DNA from 4 places in the Deinococcus roseus genome. Region 1 is predicted to be linked to each of the others. Evidence: riboswitches for the same ligand, from Rfam matches in the RefSeq annotation. Region 1 holds a riboswitch; each other region holds the start of a gene.

Evidence for each region. A riboswitch is a leader RNA that binds a small molecule or an ion and turns the genes downstream of it on or off. The one in region 1 is predicted to bind cyclic di-GMP.
Region 2: it holds a riboswitch for cyclic di-GMP, as region 1 does, so the genes downstream of both, IEY52_RS21895 (S8 family peptidase) here and IEY52_RS06555 (hypothetical protein) in region 1, are expected to answer to the same signal.
Region 3: it holds a riboswitch for cyclic di-GMP, as region 1 does, so the genes downstream of both, IEY52_RS21835 (HD domain-containing phosphohydrolase) here and IEY52_RS06555 (hypothetical protein) in region 1, are expected to answer to the same signal.
Region 4: it holds a riboswitch for cyclic di-GMP, as region 1 does, so the genes downstream of both, IEY52_RS10815 (RCC1 domain-containing protein) here and IEY52_RS06555 (hypothetical protein) in region 1, are expected to answer to the same signal.

The regions. Positions count from the first base shown of each region.
Region 1 is NZ_BMOD01000003.1:238,520-240,717, forward strand. It holds gene IEY52_RS06545 (hypothetical protein) at 1-109, shown strand, start outside; gene IEY52_RS06550 (hypothetical protein) at 155-601, shown strand; cyclic di-GMP riboswitch class II at 710-795, shown strand; gene IEY52_RS06555 (hypothetical protein) at 986-1,510, shown strand; gene IEY52_RS06560 (hypothetical protein) at 1,605-2,081, shown strand; gene ddrC (DNA damage response protein DdrC) at 2,144-2,198, opposite strand, start outside.
Region 2 is NZ_BMOD01000026.1:16,265-18,462, reverse strand. It holds gene IEY52_RS21895 (S8 family peptidase) at 1-1,025, opposite strand, end outside; cyclic di-GMP riboswitch class II at 1,119-1,202, opposite strand; gene kynU (kynureninase) at 1,385-2,198, opposite strand, start outside.
Region 3 is NZ_BMOD01000026.1:2,982-5,179, forward strand. It holds gene IEY52_RS21825 (ATP-binding protein) at 1-203, opposite strand, end outside; gene IEY52_RS21830 (copper homeostasis protein CutC) at 274-993, opposite strand; cyclic di-GMP riboswitch class II at 1,248-1,331, shown strand; gene IEY52_RS21835 (HD domain-containing phosphohydrolase) at 1,388-2,198, shown strand, end outside.
Region 4 is NZ_BMOD01000006.1:201,335-203,532, reverse strand. It holds gene IEY52_RS10815 (RCC1 domain-containing protein) at 1-761, opposite strand, end outside; cyclic di-GMP riboswitch class II at 1,116-1,200, opposite strand; gene IEY52_RS10810 (GEVED domain-containing protein) at 1,514-2,198, opposite strand, start outside.

The DNA of each region.
Region 1 (2,198 bases):
CCTTCCCATCAAAGACAAGCTGGCTGCAGGAACTTACGGGGTCTTTGCCACCCTGACCTATGGCAAAGATGAACAGGTGGAGATGGCTGGGAGCCTCGAGGTGCCCTGAGCCTGGTGCACCAGCAGAAAATCTGGGTTTCTGAAAGGAAGAGAGATGCTGAAAAAATGGACGGTTCTGCTGCTGTGCTGGGCACCTCTGGCGAGTGCAAGTTCTTCCAGCACCAGCATTGGGGTGGGTGCCCTGAGGCCCCTCTCCCTGGATGCAGACATGCCAGAAGTTATCCTCAGCACCCCTTCTGGAGACAGCATCTTCTTTCAGCCTGTGGCTGGACAGCAGGCCCTGACCCCTGGTGAAACCTACACCCAGAGCGTCACCCTGCAGATGCAGCCTCCAGAAAATGCACCATCCACCCAGAGCAGCACGCTGTCCCTGGCCACACCTCAGGTTTCGGGTTACCATTTTGCCTGCAAGATCAATGGTCAGCTGGTGACTTCTGCGGCCCTGGGAGGGTCCGTCAAACTGGAATTCATTGTTCAGGTGCAGGAAGGGGTCAGGGCACCCCTTTCAGGTCAGATTGTTGCCACCATCACCAGCAACTGACACACGCAACAGGGGGTTTTGAACCCAGACCAATCAGAAGTGACAGCAAGGTGATCAAAGCATGGGTGCTGTAAGAACTGTGTCAGAGATCACCCTTATACTGAAATCACAACTCAAGGAAGCGATGACTCCTGTGGCCTTATCCGGGCACCTTGGTACAGGACGAGCCAGTGGTGCGACCGGCCTTCAGCACAACCATCCTCCATTGCGAGAGGGGTTCCCCGTGGCCGTGTCACTGTCAAGTGCACGGTCTTTTTTTGACAAGGAGTTTCAAGACCACAGCAAAACGCCAACAGCACACCAGATCGCTGGTTTGCGCCTCCGTCTTGAATGCCAGCCGTTGCTGGATTCTTCGTCCTTCTCTTTTGCCACAAGGAGCCCAACATGCGTCAACTGACCCACATCCTCACCGCTGCTGCCCTGCTGTCCTCCGCCGCTTTCGCTGCCAGCTCCAACACCTCCGTGTCCACCTCTGCCACCAAACCTGCTGTTGCCCTGGGTGCCCTGAGCGCTGTGAACGGCAGCGATGGAGCCGTCGCCAGCATCTCCTTCGGCAGTGGAGCATTGACCAAAAACCAGGAAACCGATGCCAGCAGCCTGCTGAAATTCAAACTGGCCAGCTATGACAATGCCGTCTCCGGTCAGAGCTTCACCCTTTCCTTCGGTCTGCCTTCCGTGACCGGCTACACTTTCAAATACAAACTGGACGGTGCGGGCACCTCTTCTTCCGTGGCCAACCTGACTGGCACCCTGGCTGCAGGAAGCAGCAGCAGTGCAGTGTACGTGGGCAGTGGTGCTGCCGCTGCTGACAATGCCAGCGCCACCAGTGTGCTGTTCACCGTGACGGCAGATGGAACCGCCAGCACCGATTTGTCGGGCAACATCACCGTCACCATCACCGCCAACTGAGCCAACTGATCTTCTCAGAAAGGTCCACACAGACAGGGGTATCATGCTTCTGTCTGTGTTTTCTTTTCCCCTGAAACCTGTTGTGAAAGGTACCATGAAAACAGCATTGCGACTCCTGCTGTTTCACCTCTGCGGGTGGTCTGTGGCCCAGGCCCAGGCCATTACGGTTCAACTCATGACCGATGAACCCACGCCCCATGTCCTGAACGCCGATTATCAGATGGGACAGACCAACATTTACACCTTTGTGTACGGTCCGCGTTTTCTGGTGAAAGTGTCTTATGGTGGGGCAGACAACCTCAGCCTGTCCCTGGTTGTCTCTGGAGGTCAGCCGGATTATGACCTGGTCTGGCAGGCAGATGGAGATGGGGCTCCCAGAACCTTTGATGTGCAACTGGGCCCCAGTGCCACAGGCCTCTCCGGGACTGCCAGCGATCTGTACTACCGCAACGATGGCACCCTGCAGGCTTTCTCGGGGCAGGCCACCCGTTACCAGATTGGGGTGCGGGCCACCAGAAACGCGTCGGTGGACCTGGAAACCGATGTGGTGCTCACGGTCACCCTCAACTGAAGGAACCCCAACACACAAAACACAAACAGCCCGGAAGATTCCGGGCTGTTCTTTTTGAGCGCTCACTGGGCTTTTCTGACTTTTTCTTCCTGCTGCTGACGGATTTTCTCCCACATC
Region 2 (2,198 bases), on a different contig from region 1:
GCCAGGGCCAGGGCACCTGTGACCACCGGAGCACTGAAGCTGCTGCCCGTGGCAAGCACCACACGCCCTCCAGGATAGGCGCTGAACATGTTGACACCGGGGGCCAGGATTTCATTGCCCTGGTTGTTCCAGCTGACACTGCTGCCATCCTGGTTCACACTGCCCACGCTGAGGCCGGAGAGGTCCAGCAGCGGATCGCTGCCAAATTGCAGGGCTGGAGCCAGGGGTTTGCTGGCGCCATCGTTGCCTCCAGAGGCCACCATCAGTACTTTCTTGCTGGCAGCGTAGAGCATGGCGGTGTACACACTGGAGGTGAGCTGATCGGTGCCAACACTCAGGTTGATGACCTGCGCCCCGTTGTTGGTGGCATCATAGATGGCTTTGGCCACATCTCTGGAGCGGCCCGAGCCGTCTTCATTGATCACGCGGTACACCTGGATGTTGGCTCTGGGGGCAATTTGCCGGATCAGACCTGCCACTGCAGTGCCGTGGCCGTAGGCAACATCACTGTCAGAGCCTTCTTCACTGGCGTTGTTGTCCCAGTCCAGGTAATCCCAGGCAGATTTCACTCCACCTTGCAGCATGGGGTGGTTGAAGTCCACACCTGTGTCAATCAGGGCCACATTCACATTCAGACCCAGATTGGGGGCCAGCGCCTGGGCTTTGTCCAGTTTGATCATTTTGAAAGCATTGGAATTCTCAGGAGCAGGCTGGAAAACCCCTTCGATCCACCAGCCGATGCCTCCAATCCACCATTTGACGGCACTGATCCACCAGCCCAGACCCTGGTTCCACCAGACCACGCCCTGGTTCCACCAGGTCACTCCATTGGTTTGATAGGTGCTTTTGTCGGCCAGGGTGACATCAAACACGTCGGCAGCCCCGAGTTTGCTGATGTCAGGGCTCTGAATTTCAGTGTGGGTTTCAGGGGCAGCCACAGGAGCAGGGGTCTGACTGCAAGAGGCCAGGGTCAGCAGCAAGGTGGTGAAAAGGGTCAGGCGTTTCAGAACAGAAGTGTGTGACATGGTCACGTCCCTCCTAGGCTCCCGAGATTCGAGAGAGGGCATCCGCAAAGCAGATGCATGCAAGCCACGGTGATGTTTTCAAACATCACTGCGGCGGCCAATAGCCGGTCGCACCACTGACTCCACCCTTCCCAGGTGCCCGCATACAGGAAAGGTTTCAACGTCTCTATCAGGCAGAGGGTTTGGCTCTGTGCTGATCTGCCCTAAGTATGACAAAAAAAGCCCTTTAACGTCAATCCACACGTCAAAAACGCTTTTTCCCGAATACCAAAAATGCCCTCCAATACGGGAAATTCCTGACCCTTTAGATTTTCTGTACAGCTTGCTCAAACATGCTCAGTTTGGCTTCAGAAAATCGCTCACACCACCCGGGTTTCCTGCTGCCTGAACTGCTGGTAAGAGCCACTGTCCAGCAGTTCCCTCAGCACCAGTACGGTCTTTTCCAGCTCCTCCTCGGTGTTGTAAAAAGCCACCGGAGCCATGCGCAACAAATCCGGGGTCCTGAAATCCGGCACAATTCCCCTGCTTCTGAGCGCCAGACTGAGCAGCCTGGCATCAGGGTGCTGCACGCTGACATGCCCCCCCCGGTGCTCTGCTTTTCTGGGGGTCACCACTTTCAATTCGGGGGTGTGCTGGTCCAGCAGGGCCATGAAATGTTCGGTGAGCTCCAGCGAACGTGCCCGGATGTCCTGCATGCCCACTTTCTGGAACGCCTCAAGTGCCCCTTCCAGGCCAGCCAGCGCCAGAATGCTGGGGGTGCTGATCTGGTACGCCCCTGCTCCATGCTCCGGGGTAAAATGCTGGTGCATCTCGAAGGTGCTGGATTTCTGGTGTCCCCACCACCCCCGCAGTCCGGGCAGCTTTGCAAAGTGCTTCTGGTGCACAAAAAGACCGCCAGGAGCCCCCGGACCTGCATTCAGGTACTTGTAGCTGCACCACACCGCAAAATCCACACCCCAGTCGTGCAACTGGTGGGGCACAGATCCTGCAGAGTGCGCAGCATCCACCCCCAGCACAATGCCTTTCTCCCGGGCAAGGCTGGCGTACTGCCCGATGTCCAGCAACTGACCACTGGCGTACAGCACCGTGGGGAGCAGCACCAGCGCCACATCGTCCTGAAAAGCAGCTCTGATGTCTTCCTCTTCCAGGGTGTAGCCATCCCTGGAGGGAATC
Region 3 (2,198 bases), on a different contig from region 1:
TCCTGCCTGAGGCTGCCCCTGGCTTTTTCCTCGGGTTGTTCGGGCCACAGCAATTCGGCCAATTCCAGACGGCCCACCCGCTCTGGGCTGAGGGCCAGAATGACCAGAATGGCCAGGGCTTTGCGGGTGCCCAGACGCACGGGTTGCCCTTGCTGTTCCAGCAGGGTGTGACCCAGCAACCGGAGTTGGTAGATGGTGCTCACGCGTACAATTGTACCCTGTTTCATTCAACAGGTTCTGGCTGCACTGCTTGATTTCTGGGGGGTGCTGGGATCAGAAACGAAAGCGGGACGGTGAATTCTCTCCAGCCTGCTTGCTTTTGGCATGCCTGCGCAGGACATTCACTGCACCTTCCAGCTGCGAGAAATTGATTTTGCCATTGCGGTCTCTGGACCCGGCTCCAAACTGGATGCCCTGCACTCCACTGCGTTCCAGAAAGGGTTTCAGGTTGTCTGAAGTCAGGCCTGTGCTGTCTGCCACCACAGGAAGGCTGGGTTTGTCCAGCTGCACCAGCTGTTGAATCTGACTTTCTCCGGCCACTGCAGTTTCGGCCTGGCCCCGGGTGACCACCTGCCGCACCATGGGGTACAGGGCCAGTTGCAGGTAATTTTTGACCAGATCCTGGGTCTGGTCAAAGGCCTGGTTGATGTTGACGCTGAACCCATGGGTGATGGCATCTTCCAGCAAATCCCAGTCCATTACGGTGTTGTGCAGGGCCCCAAAGGTGATGTTGCGGATGCCGTGGTTCCAGTACAGCTCCAGAATTTTCAGGGTCCTGCGCCTGCGCCCTTCTTCATAAAAGTAATTGTCGATGTCCGGGCGAACCAGAATGGACATGGGAATCCGGGCAGCGTCTGTGCACAGGCCAATGGTTTTCAGGTCCGGGCTGATGCCCCCCTCTTTGAGGTTGCGCACCAGCAACAGTGAGGTGATGCCGGCATGCTGGGTCTCCCTCACCTCCATGGCATTTTCAACGACGACCTCGGCAATCATGCCTTCAGCATATCAGGTGTGGGCGGCAGACGATGGAATTTTGATGGGAGGGTTGTTGAGGGTTTTGCCATCAAACAGCTTTTCTGTTGCAAGAAGCAACAATAGCTGACCCCTGAAACAGCTCTGAAAGGTACGTAAGCAGAGTGTAAAAAATTCAGCAACTGCTCAGCAAGGCCGTCACAGACGCTTTGCAAAAAACAACAGTTGACACTTTTTCTGAAACTCAGCTAAGCTCGAAAGAGAAGTGGCATCAAGCCCACTCATGAGACCTGGAAGCACATTCCGTATGCGGGCACCTGGAATGTGTGGAGTCAATGGTGCGACCGGCATGAGGAGAAATTCTGTGATCCCCTCGGACAACATGCTGGCATGCCCCTGCAGGAAGGACGCTGCCATGACCGTTTCTTATCCCACACAACAGCAGGTGGCTTTTTCTGCAACAGAAGATTCAGGTCTGGAGATCAGCTGTTCAGGCGTGCATTTCATCCAGAGGTCTGAACCCAGCCAGAACATCCAGGAGCCAACCCTGTCTTCTGGGGCTTCAGAATTGTTGGAGGCGGCTTTCTGGTTGAATCCCCTCCCCATGTGGGTGTACGAACAGCACACCCTGCGGTTTCTGGAGGTCAACCAGGCAGCCCTGAACCAATACGGTTACACCCGTGAAGAATTCCTGCGCCTGACCCTGCTGGACATCCGCCCTGCAACAGAAAAACCTGTGCTGGTCCAGTATTTCAGGACCCTGCAGGCAGCAGAGACGGAGGAAGATCAGGTCTGGCTGCACCAGAAAAAGAACGGCCAGTGCATGGAGGTGCAGGTGCAGGGACAGGACCTGCACTTTCAGGGCAAGCAGGCCAGACTGGTGGTGGTCTCGGATGTCACCGAGAAAAACCGCATGCGGCAGGCCCTGCAGGAAAACCAGGCCCAGTTCCAGCTGATTGCAGAGAACACCGTCAACCTGATTTTGCGGTTTGACCAGAACTTTCATGCCACCTACGTTTCACCGTCCATCACGGCCATTCTGGGGTACAGCACCGAGGCGTTTCTCAGCATTCCAGATTATGGGTACATCCACCCGGAGGATCTGGAAAGGGTCAAGCAGTCGGTCCATGAAGCGGTGGAGGGTCACTTAGACCAGCACATTCTGGAATACCGCATTCAGCACAAAGAAGGCCACCATCTGTGGTGCGAAACCGCTTTCCGGCTGA
Region 4 (2,198 bases), on a different contig from region 1:
AGCGCCAGGGAGTGGTAGTGGCCTGCAGAAACGCGGGTGATGCCGCTCAGGTCAGCAAGTTTCACGGCGGTCAGGGCCGTGGTGGTGGTGCCGTTGCCCAGCTGTCCGTCCATGTTCCAGCCCCACACCCACACGGTGCCATCACTCTTGAGGGCCAGGGAGTGCCCCAGACCTGCGGAGATCTGCACGATGTTGCTGAGGCCTGCAACCTGCACGGGGTTGGTCTGGTCGGTGGTGTTGCCCTGACCCAGCTGGCCCACATTGTTGTGGCCCCAGGCCCACACGGTGCCATCACTCTTCAGGGCCAGGGAGTGCTCGACGCCTGCGCTGATGGCCACCACGTTGCTGATCTTGCTGATTTTTTGAGGAGCGCTCTGGTCGGTGAGGTTGCCCAGACCCAGCTGACCGTAGTCGTTGCGACCCCAGGCCCACACGGTGCCATCACTCTTCAGGGCCAGGGAGTTGTTCCAGCCAGCAGCCACTTCGATGATCCCACTGAGGGTGCTGGCGTTGCTGATCTGGCCGTAGCCGTTCCAGCCCCACACTTTGAGGGTGCCGCCCACCAGACCCAGGTTGTGCTGGTTGCCACTGGCGAGCAAACGGGGGGCCACTTTGCTGAGGGCCTGTGCATCCACTTCGGGGGTTTCCACAGGGATGGTTTCAGCGTCGGGAGCGAGGGGAGCATTCTGGGAGGGGACAGTCTGGGTGCCACAGGCCACCATCAGGAAGGTGAGCCCGGTCAGGATCAGGATGTTTTTCATGTTTTCGCGGTGTGAGGGATGTTGAACGGGTTTGATGCCGTTGGTGGGAAGTCCTCACCAGTGCTTTTGCACTGCCTTCCTTTCCCACGCTGGCTTCCTGAAGTTCCGGCACAGCACGGCCCTCACGGAGGATGTGTTCCTCTGTGGGTCTGTGGTGCGGAAGGGGTCAGGTCTTGAGCTGCAGCTTACAGGGCGAGCAACTCAGCCGGAGGTGGATTGGGACCGCGGTTCCTGGTGTTTTCTTTGCTGTGTAACATGCTGAAAGTCACTCCTTCCGAGTGGGGAAGAGTGACCGACAACGTAGACAATGGGTTGTTTCGGTCCAACCAGCAATGCTGGCCAGACCCTGGACCAATTGCCTCATGCCGGTCGCACCACTAGCTCTGCGTTTCCCAGGTGCCCGTGTACGGGAGAACGCTTCATCGCTTCATGAGCCAAATCTCTGATACACATTATGGCACTCTTGCTGGCGTTTGGGAAGGGGTTTTTATGCGTCCAGAGCTGGTTTTTGTTTTATTTTTTGGTTACAGAAGCTGAACACAAATGATGGCTGGGGGAAAGATGCCGAGGGCTCAGGGCAGAAATCTCAAACCAGACCTGTAGGGGCGCAGCGTGCTGCGCCCAATGGCAGAAACCTCAAATGACACCTGTAGGGGCGAGGCGTGCCTCGCCCAGTGCAAGCAGCCTCAAGCCCTCTCCCAGAAACCAAAAATCCCTCCTCTCCTGAGAAGGGATCTGAAATTATTTGAAACTCAGCGGATCTGCACGCGGTACAGGAAGTACCCGAAGTCTCCGGGGGCCATCTGGGTGATGTTGCAACTGGTGGGCAGGTTCAGGGGCAGATCAATCACGCTGGTCTGCCCGAGGTTGACGTTGACCACCGAGCCACTGGGGCAGTGCAGTTCCATCTCTCCGGTGGCTCCGTAGACGTTCTGCACCATGTCGGTGAAGTACGGAACATTGTCTCCCAGCACGATGTCGGTGATCACGGTGTCGCCAGAGTTGGTGAAGGTGATCTTGTATTCGATGACTTCTCCGACCTTGCCGCCGTTGCTGACGGTGTAGGAGGTCTCCCCTTGCGTGACGTTGCGCAGGCCCTTGGTGAGGCTGAGTTTGCCGCCGTTGGCAAGCGTTCGGGTGGTGGTGGTGTCCAGCAGGTAGAGGGGGTCTTTGACGCTGCTGTTGTTCTGCCAGGTCAGTTCGGCTTTGACTTTCACGCGGTCCACAGAGTTGGCGGCCAGGTTGGAGGGCACATTGACCTGCACGTGGAATTCGCAGGGTTTGAAGCTGCCGTCACTCAGTCTGGGCCAGCTGTAGCCCACATGGATGGGGCTGACCAGCAGGTTGCTGGCTTTTTCGGTGTCGCTGAAGGTGCCGTCGCAGTTGGTGTCTCCGAACACCCCGTAGAACAGGTTGCCTGCGGTGCTGAAGGCGAGG